DNA from 3 places in the Cobetia sp. PDI-23MA genome. Region 1 is predicted to be linked to each of the others. Evidence: predicted binding sites of a transcription regulator. Region 1 holds the regulator's gene; each other region holds the start of a gene.
What was found. Region 1 encodes FNR, which switches genes on or off when oxygen is low (the NO sensors DNR and NnrR bind a similar motif). Its sites were predicted from a motif close to TTGATNTANATCAA; they were not measured.

Region 1 (3,272 bases):
TGGCCTGATGCGGCGCATGCAGGAGCGCCTCGCGCCGGAACTCGGTCATGAGCGCAGTCTGAACAATGTCGTGGATGAGCACGTGCGACATGAGTTGCAGGCCCTCGCTGCGGTGCAGGGAGTCTCGGCCAGCCTGATGCCGGAGGTGACGATCGTCGCGCTGGAGGATGGCACTGATGACTCGCCGCGCCTTTACAGCGTGCTGCGCAATTCCGCCCACGCCAACATCACCAGCCTCTTCGATGAGGAGGAAAATCGCCGTCCTGAGGAAGACACTCTCGATGTCTTGCGGGGCGTGGCGGGCGATTACCCGAATGCCTTCTGGCGATTGACGCCTGACACTCTGACGGGGCTGGCAGAGCGGGTGGCGGCACTCGAGAGCGAAGAGGACTACCGCGCCCTGCAGGCCGATATCGGGGTGCGCCGGACTGACCCGCGCTTCTGGGAGTTCTCCGACAGCGTGCTGCGCACCAACTATGCTGATCGCCCTGTCGAAGCGGGTCTGCTGGACTATAACCGCCTCGAGAACCGCTGATTGCCAGCGGGGCTTGAGCGGCCGAAGCACGCTCTGTCGTCAGGACTGTCTGGGTTGTCGGACTGTTTCGATGACTGACGACTGGCCTGACGGAAAGCAGAAGCCCGCCACGCAAATTGCGTGGCGGGCTTCTGACTTGTGTGGTGCCGACATGGCGTCCTGCGGTAGATCAGCGCAGTGTCGCACCGCGTGATGTGCTGTCAGCAGGCGTCATCAGCGACCGCCCTGACACTCGCCCTCGGCCAGCTCGATCAGGCCATCCAGATGCAGGATATGCACCTCGCGGGCACGAATGTCGACCAGCCCCTGGGTCTGGAAGCGGGTCAGGATGCGGCTGATGGTTTCGACGGCCAGTCCCAGATAGTTGCCGATATCGGCGCGCGCCATCGAGAGGCGGAAGCTGTATGGCGAATAGCCTCGGCGACGGAAGCGCTGTGACAGGTTGACCAGGAAGCTCGCCAGCCGCTCATCGGCTGTCTTGCGCGACAGCAGCATCATCATGCGGCGATCTTCGTGCAATTCCTTGCTCAGGCTCTTGAACAGCTGGGTTCTCAGCTCAGGCATCTGCTCCGAGAGCGCATTGAGTCGGTCGAAGGGAATCTCGCAGACGGTGGTGGTCTCCAGAGCCACCGCGGTGCCGGGATAGCAATTGCTGTCGATGGCATCGAGTCCGGCCAGCTCGCTGGGCAGGTAGAAGCCGGTCAGCTGCTCCATACCGCTGTTTTCATTGGTGACCTGCTTGAGACTTCCGGAGCGCACCGTGAAGACGCAATCGAAGGCATCGCCCTGGGTGAAGAGGACTTCCCCTTTTCTGAGTGGCGCGCGACGGCGGATGATGGCGTCAAACTGGTCGATATCTTCCATGTTCAGTGCCAGTGGCAGGCACAGTGAACTCAGCGAACAGGTCTGGCAGCGGGCTTCATGGGCGCGCAAGCGGTGTGATGCCTGTGCATTGGCCGTCATGGTGACTCTCCTGAGGAATGTCACCGCTACCCCTGGGGCAGGGCAGCGGGAGGGGTCTTTCGGGCGCAACGAATGGTGGGGCGGGGCCTTGTCGCCCGCCGCTGCCCTGCTGAGCCGCAGTGTATCGAGCGGCCAGGGTCTGAGCGCTCATCGGCCGAGGCAGCGCAATTCCGTGACGCCATAATATTAGATTTTATTAATTCATTATCCTGCCCAACCCATGGGCGTTGCAAGGTGTGTGAACTTTAGGCCTGGTTGGCCCCGTGTGACCATACCGCGACGACCTGCCTCAGCTGAAGGTGTGAGTCAGTATGCAGTGGCCAGCGCTCAGTCATCAGTCGCTGGTCATCAGTCGCTGGCCATCTGGGCTCAGCCAGCTGCGCCGAGCAGCAGGATCAGCGCGGCAGCCAGCGTCGCCAGTGCCAGAATGCCCCAGGCACGTGGCGCTGGTGTGTCAGGCTGACGTACGCCGTTGATGCGATGTTCCTGCATGGGGCCATCGCCTTCGCGCTCGTTGCTGTCAGCGCGCGAAAGACTGCCCAGTGCCAGCATGGCGAACAACACCAGGCTGCCCAGCGTGAGGGCCAGCACCCAGAGATTCCAGAACAGGGGGAGGCCAGTTGTCTCCAGCAGATTCATGTCGTGTCTCCTGAGGGGGCTGTCATGGGCCACGGCTGGCGGTGTCCCTCGCAGGGGCGGCCTGCTGCAGGTAGGCGAGCAGAGCCGTGATTTCGGCAGTGCCACGCACGTCATTGGGGGCGGCAAGAATCTCGTCTTCCGCGTAGGGTACGCCCAGGCCTTGCAGGGCTCGCATGCGTGCCGCGATACCTTCGCCGCTCAACGCCCGCTCGAACAGCCACGGGTAGGCAGGCATCGCTGAGTCCGGCACCTGACTGCGCGGGTCATGCAGATGCAGGCGCTGCCAGGCATCGTCATGCTGCGCAGGCAGCTGGCTCAAATCCGTCCCCCAGCGCTCGACGCCCCACAGCGAAGGGCGGTCGTAGAAGCGTGCCCGGGTGGTCGTCGCATCGCCGTGGCGCGCCGTGTCGCCCGGTAGATCGCGCACCATGCGTGTGTGGCACTGCTGACAGCCCTCGCGTTGATAGATGCGCTGCCCCTCCAGTGCCAGGGCGCTCAGCGGTTTGAGGTCTTCGGGCGCGCTGGAGAGGCTGGGGTGAGCTCCAAGCGGCACCAGCTGGGCGAGGGCGCCGAGGCTCATGGTGAGCAGGCATAGTGCCGTCATCAGGCCGGCGTGACGTTCGAGCAGGACATGTCTCATGCGTAGTGCCCTCCCGAGGATGTGGCAGGGGGCGTGGCCGAGGGGGATGCAGGAGGCATGGCAGGCTGTGATGATGTCTTCCGCGAGCCGAAATTCGGGAGCTGGCGCTCATGAGCGGCTTGCCGTTCGCTCTTGTGGACAGCCAGGGTGTGCATCACGTTGAGGAGCATCAGCAGCATGCCGAGCGCCCAGCAGACGAGCCCGCCCAACGAAATCATCATCGGCATGCGGGCCGCTGCCAGCACCTCGCTCAGGGTGTATAGCGGTCTGCCGTCATCTGCCAGCACATGCCACATGCTGCCTTGAAGCAGCGTGGTGGCCCAGCTGGCGGCAATGCACAGCAGGGTGCCGATGATGGCCAGCAGGGCATGGGTCTTGAGCAGCGCGAGGGAGCGCATCGGGGGCAGCAGGTGATAGGCCATCACGATGGCGACTGTCGCGACCACCCCCAGGCTTGCTGCCGGCGACAGGCTGTTGGCGGCACTGAAGGTCAGG
Region 2 (3,272 bases), 590 kb from region 1:
GCGTGGTGGAGCGTTTCCGAGGCCACACCCATATCCGCTGCAAGCTGGAAACCGGGCGTACCCACCAGATTCGCGTGCACATGGCGCACCAGCGCTATCCGCTGGTTGGAGACCCGGTCTACGGCGGGCGTCTGAAGCTGCCGCCGGGGGCCAGTGACCCGCTCAAGGAGCTGCTGCGCCAGTTCCCGCGTCAGGCACTGCATGCCCGCCGTCTCGCCTTCATCCACCCGATCACGGGCAAGGAAGTCGAATTCCGCGCCGAGATGCCGGGCGACATGCTCGTGTTGATCGACTATCTCAAGGAAGACATCGCTCGCTGAGGCGGCAGGCTCGCGCGACACGCCGCACAAGGAGAGGTTATGCACGACGAGAGTCTACGCCCGACCCTGATACTGCCGGACTGGCCCGCGCCGAGCCCGGTGCAGGCCTTCGTGACCACGCGTGAGAGCGGCCCCAGCCAGGGGCCGTATGCCGGCTTCAATCCGGCGCTGCACGTCGGCGATGACCCGGCGATGGTAGCGCAGGTGCGTGAGCTGCTTGCGGCGGAGGTCGATGACGGCCGTCCGCTGGCGTGGCTGGATCAGGTGCACGGCACTCAGGTGGTGGATGCCTTCGATGTCTGCCACGCCGAGGGCCGGCCGGATGCCCCGCCACGGGCGGATGCCTGCATCAGTACCGGCACCGGGCAGGCCTGTGTGGTGATGACGGCGGACTGCCTGCCGGTGCTGTTCTGTGATCGGCAGGGTACGCGTGTCGGCGTGGCGCATGCGGGCTGGCGCGGGCTGGTCGAAGGCGTGCTGGAAGCTACCATCGAGCGTCTCGGCGATGACCCCGGCGAGCTGATGGCCTGGCTGGGCCCGGCGATCTCCAATGCGCAGTTCGAGGTCGGCCCCGAGGTGCGTGACGCATTCATCGCGGACCTGCCTGAGGCCGATGATGCCTTCGAGGCCAGTCCCTACCGGCTTGGTCATTACATGTGCGACCTCTACAAGCTGGCACGTCTGCGTCTCGAGCGTGCCGGAGTCGGTCATGTCAGTGGCGGCCACTTCTGCACCGCCTCGGAGTCGCGTTTCTACTCCCATCGTCGTGATGATGGCGTGACCGGGCGCCTCGCCACGGTGATCTGGCTGCGCTGAGGCGCTGAGCAGAAATCACTGTCCAGGGCTTTGGTCTGCGCATTCCACAAGCTCGACATTCAGTACCCACAAATGCCCCGTTGACCTGATGTTCCAGGTCGGCGGGGCGTTTCTGTGTGGCAAAGGTGATGGCCGGCGGGGCGGGAAACTGACCTGGATCAGGCAAATGGCACAACATGCTGCAGTGCGGCGAATCCTGCCTTGAAAGCCGTGCACCAGTCCCCATCTTGAGAGTCAGATACGAAAAGTTACAGGCGAAGCTCCTGAGAAAAGGAGTACCGCCATGACTCTCAGGAGACAGCACCATGCGCATCGACAAACTCACCAGCAAGCTGCAGAACGCTCTGGCGGATGCCCAGTCGCTCGCCGTCGGGCGAGGCCACAATGAAATTCACCCACAGCATCTGCTGCTGGCGCTGCTGGAGGACCGTGATGGCGGTCTCAAGGCACTGGTCAACAAGGCGGGCGGCGATGCCACCAGTCTGATGAGTGGTCTCAAGCGCCAGCTGGATGACCTGCCGACCGTGTCCCAGTTCGACGGCAATGTCGCGCCCTCGCAGGCCCTCGGCAAGCTTCTGAATCTGGCCGATCGTGAAGCGCAGAAGCGCGGCGATCAATTCATCGCCTCCGAGCTCGCGCTGCTGGCCGCGCTGGAGCTGGGCGGTGATCTCGGCAAGCTGTTCACCTCCTCGGGCATCAAGAAGCCCGCCCTGACCTCCGCCATCGATGCACTGCGCGGTGGCGAAGCCGTGGGCGATGCCGATGCCGAGAACAATCGCGAGGCGCTCAACAAGTACACCCTGGATCTCACCGAGCGCGCGCGGGATGGCAAGCTCGACCCGGTGATCGGGCGTGACGAGGAAATTCGGCGCACGATCCAGGTGCTGCAGCGTCGCACCAAGAACAACCCGGTGTTGATCGGTGAACCTGGTGTCGGCAAGACCGCCATCGTCGAGGGGCTGGCCAGCCGTATCGTCAATGGTGAGGTGCCGGAAGGTCTCAAGAACAAGCGCGTGCTGTCTCTCGACATGGGCTCGTTGCTGGCGGGGGCCAAGTTCCGCGGTGAATTCGAGGAGCGCCTCAAGTCGGTGCTGAAGGAGCTGGCGCAGGAAGAAGGCCAGGTCATCCTGTTCATCGACGAGCTGCACACCATGGTCGGCGCGGGCAAGGCCGAAGGCGCGATGGACGCCGGCAACATGCTCAAGCCGGCGCTGGCGCGTGGCGAGCTGCACTGTGTCGGTGCCACCACGCTTGACGAGTATCGCCAGTACATCGAGAAGGACGCCGCACTCGAGCGCCGCTTCCAGAAGGTGCAGGTCGACCAGCCCAGCGAGGAAGACACCATCGCCATCCTGCGTGGCCTGAAGGAGCGCTACGAGGTACACCACGGGGTCGACATCACCGACAGTGCCATCATCGCCGCTGCACGGCTGTCCTCGCGTTACATCACGGACCGCCAGCTGCCGGACAAGGCGATCGACCTGATCGACGAGGCCGCGTCACGCATCCGCATGGAGCTGGATTCCAAGCCTGAGGAGATGGACCGCCTCGATCGCCGCCTGATCCAGCTCAAGATGGAGCGGGAAGCGCTCAAGAAGGAGACTGATGAGGCGGCGCTCAAGCGCCTCGGCGCGCTTGAGGACCAGATATCGGAGCTGGAGCGCGAATACGCCGACCTCGATGAAGTCTGGAAGGCCGAGAAGTCCAGCATCCAGGGCGCGGCCCAGTTCAAGGCGGAGCTGGAACAGGCGCGTATCGATCTGGAGCAGGCACGCCGCGCCGGTGACCTCAGCTGTATGTCGGAGCTGCAGTACGGCGTGATTCCGGGGCTCGAGAAGCAGATCAGCGAAGCCGGCGAAGGTGAGGCGGATACCTCTGCCCACGTGCTGCTGCGCTCCAATGTCACCGAGGAGGAGATTGCCGAGGTCGTCTCGCGCTGGACCGGCATTCCGGTCGCCAAGATGCTCGAAGGCGAGCGTGACAAGCTGCTGCGCATGGAAGAGGCGCTGCACGAGAAAGTGATCGGTCAGGACGAGGCGGTGATCGCGGTGTCCAATGCGGTACGTCGCTCACGCGCGGGGCTGTCGGATCCGAATCGTCCCAACGGCTCCTTCCTGTTCCTTGGTCCGACCGGCG
Region 3 (3,272 bases), 940 kb from region 1:
GCTGATCGGGCTTGTCTGGTGCCTGGTGGCGCTGATCGGCGTGTCCAGCTCGACGCTGTGGCAGAAGCGGGTCTCCGGGCGCATGGGGCTGGTCGAGGGGCTGATGTTCCAGTATCTCGGTGCGGGCGCGGTATTCGTCGTCGCCGCGACCAGTGTCGGCAGCTTTGCCTTTGACCCCACGCCGCGTCTGCTGCTGACCATGGCCTGGCTGGTGATCGCCATCTCGGTCGGTGCCATCTGGCTGCTGATGCTGATGCTGGAGCGGGGCGAGGCCCATCAGGTCGCGCGCACCTTCTTCCTGGTGCCGCCGTGTGCCGCGCTGATGGCATGGTGGCTGTTCGACGAGCAGTGGACCGCGCTGATGGTCACGGGCGCGGCACTGGTGGTGCTGGGGCTGGTGCTGGACCGCCCGCGTCCGGGCATGGCGAGCAAGGCGCCGGCGGAGGACGCCACGCCGTCAGCGCCTTCAGCCTCGATGCCCCCAGGCTCAACAGCTTCAGCAACTTCTGAAGCTTCGGCAACGAACAGCGGGCAAGCCGCGTCGCGCTGATGCGTGCCGAGCGCACTACTCACCACGCACAGCGTATAGATAAAAAAGGACAACGCCCCGCCGGCCCGAGATGGGCTGGCGGGGCGTTGTCGTCTCTGGCCAGTCAGAAGTGCTAGCCAGGAAGTGGCTGATCAGAAGCGATAGCTGATCCCGGCCATGGTCACGATGGGGTCGATCTCGACCTTGTCGTTGACGCTGCCTGCCACGGTGACATCGGAATCGATATCCAGATACCAGGCAGCGACGTTGGCCGCCCAGTGCTCGTTGATCACCAGATCGACGCCGATCTGTGCGGCCGCGCCCCAGCTGTCATCCATCTCGAGCTTGGTGCCATCGTCGAGGGTTTCATCGGAGAAGTGGGTGTAATTGACCCCCGCGCCGATGTACGGCTGGATGCGCGATTCACGTCCGCCAAGCGGATAGTACTGCAGTGTCAGAGTCGGCGGCAGGTGATCGACGGAGCCGGCCTTCTGGCCATTGAGCGAGATGTCGTGGTCGAAATCCTGCGCCGCCAGCAGTTCGATACCGAAGGTATCGGTGAAGCGATAGCCGAGAGTGAAGGCAAAGGCGCTGTCATCATCGACGTCCACGTCGGCACCGATGGCATCGATGCGACCGTTGTCACTCTTCGGCGAGACCTTGGCGACACCCGCACGCGTCCAGAACTGCCCGGCGCCGTAGTTGAGAGAGCTGAGAGAGTTGAGAGAGCCATGAGAGCTGGCATTCAGCGAGTCGGCGGCCATGGCAGGTGCGGCGCCGAGAGTCGCGAGGCTGGTGAGGCCTGCCAGTGCCAGAATCTGCCACGGGCGTGCTGCAGAGCGCGGGCTACGCGAAGTCAGGTGCGCGGGGAGGGAGGCTGAGCGAGTGACGACGTCGGACATGATGGCTCCTGAAGGATGGCGGGAAACAATGCCCTCATTCTAGGTAGCCGAATTTCGAGAAATTTGATCTGAGGCAAGAGTTTACGGGCGTTATTGCACGGTGAGGGACGTGGTTGATCTAGGTCAATTTCTGCGGCGCGCCGCTGAAGATCCGCCGTGTAGCCGTTGGCTACCCACAACGAAAACGCCGCAGACCCGAAGGTCTGCGGCGTTTGTGTGTGATGCCCATCTGGCGCCTGGACGGCTCGGCGTTGCCGAGCTCCATCGCTGACGTTTTCATGGCGCGGCATCACACCGCTTGCCAGGTACTCGCTGGAGGCATGTTCACGCCTCGCGCATGGACTTAGAAGCGGTAGGTGACACCGGCACCGACAGTGACCGGGTCCAGCTCGGTGTCGTTCACGTCCTGACCGGCGATCTTGGTATCGGCCTTGACGTCGGCGTAACGAGCGAAGCCGTTGACGGCCCAGGCTTCGGTGATCTTGAGGTCCACACCCAGCTCGGCAGCGGCGCCGTAGCTGTCGTCGATGTCCATGCTCTGGCCACCGGCAGACTCACCGGAGAAGTGGGTGTAGTTCAGGCCGACACCAGCGTACGGCTGGACGCGGGCTTCAGTACCGCCCAGCGGGTAGTACTGCAGCATCAGGTTGATCGGCATCTGATCGAAGCCGCCGGCGCTGTTTTCCCAGTCAGTGCTGAATTCTTCAGTGGACTGCAGGGCGATGGCCAGGTTGTCGTGGAACATGTAGCCCACGGAACCGGCGAAGCCGGACTCGTCCTTGGCGATCAGACCGTTGCCGTTGTTGCTCTTGCCGTCGACCTTGGCAACGCCACCGCGCAGGAAGATATCGCCCTTGCCATATGCCATGGCGGATTGTGCGCCCATTGCCATGGTGCCGGCGATAACAGTAGCGGTCAGGATCTTGATAGCTTTCATGTGTAGTTCTCCTTGAAGCTTGGCTTCGTGAGCTGCCTGTCAGCAGTGCCTCGCTACCCTACGGCTTGGGCCGTGTGCTCTGCGTGGCTGCGTCGATCAGGGGACGCAGCAAACTATAAAAAACAGTGTTCTGTTTGGCAAGCATTTTTTAGAACGTTGTTTGAAAACTTTTTAGGCGTCCTGTTAGCGGATGTTACTGATTATTTCAGGGAAGTTTAATGTCTCACGAGTGAGACTTGTGGTGACGCATTCGAGCGACATCCTCATTCATCCTCGCGCAAGGTGATCAAGACCTTGGTCGCATGCCGTGTGCGAGGTCAGTAATCACTGCGCCAAAGATCGTCACCGGGCTCTGCAGACTCAGCGACGCTTGCGTGCGGCGCGTGCTTCCAGCTTTTCCAGCCACTGACTGACCTCTGCGCTCTGCGCATCCGAATCGCGATAGACGGCAAGAAATTGTCGCCATTCGTCGTGCTGCCAGCCCTTCAGGCGGCGCCACAGCACGTAGAGATCGCGCAGGCACTCGTGGCGGCGCAGCACGAAGCGGCGCGTCTTCTCGAGATCGATGATGACGGCGTCCATCTGCCAGGTGCTGTCCGGCGACTCACTCGGCGGGCGACTCAGGAAGATGTGCTTGGGGAACAGACAGCCATGCATCAGGCCAGCCTGATGGATCTCGCGAACCAGGCGAGCGCTGGCGGTGATGACCTGAGAGCGCATGCCGGTATCGAGTTCCGCCCAGCGTTGGTGCCAGTGATCCAGATCAGCGCGCCCGGCGAGATCGAAGGTGATCAGGATGGCACGCCATTCCCGGCCTGCGCGCCGCTCGCCGTACCAGCCGGCGTCCACTGCCGGTATCCCCAGCGTGTGATAGTGACGGATGGCACGCCATTCGCGAGAGAAG

Region 2: clpB (ATP-dependent chaperone ClpB) is a predicted target of FNR. The motif match lies at 1,285-1,298, and genes of this name have one in related genera.
Region 3: AC5WNJ_RS05395 (OmpW/AlkL family protein) is a predicted target of FNR. The motif match lies at 1,545-1,558, and genes of this name have one in related genera.

What each region holds. Positions count from the first base shown of each region.
Region 1 covers NZ_CM183352.1:319,022-322,293, forward strand. The annotation lists gene AC5WNJ_RS01450 (fatty acid cis/trans isomerase) at 1-535, shown strand, start outside; gene fnr (fumarate/nitrate reduction transcriptional regulator Fnr) at 749-1,498, opposite strand; gene AC5WNJ_RS01460 (hypothetical protein) at 1,868-2,137, opposite strand; gene AC5WNJ_RS01465 (cbb3-type cytochrome c oxidase subunit II) at 2,160-2,777, opposite strand; gene AC5WNJ_RS01470 (cbb3-type cytochrome c oxidase subunit I) at 2,774-3,272, opposite strand, start outside.
Region 2 covers NZ_CM183352.1:3,734,673-3,737,944, reverse strand. The annotation lists gene rluD (23S rRNA pseudouridine(1911/1915/1917) synthase RluD) at 1-320, shown strand, start outside; gene pgeF (peptidoglycan editing factor PgeF) at 360-1,136, shown strand; gene clpB (ATP-dependent chaperone ClpB) at 1,442-3,272, shown strand, end outside.
Region 3 covers NZ_CM183352.1:1,255,988-1,259,259, forward strand. The annotation lists gene AC5WNJ_RS05390 (DMT family transporter) at 1-550, shown strand, start outside; gene AC5WNJ_RS05395 (OmpW/AlkL family protein) at 682-1,431, opposite strand; gene AC5WNJ_RS05400 (OmpW/AlkL family protein) at 1,775-2,368, opposite strand; gene AC5WNJ_RS05405 (lipopolysaccharide kinase InaA family protein) at 2,729-3,272, opposite strand, start outside.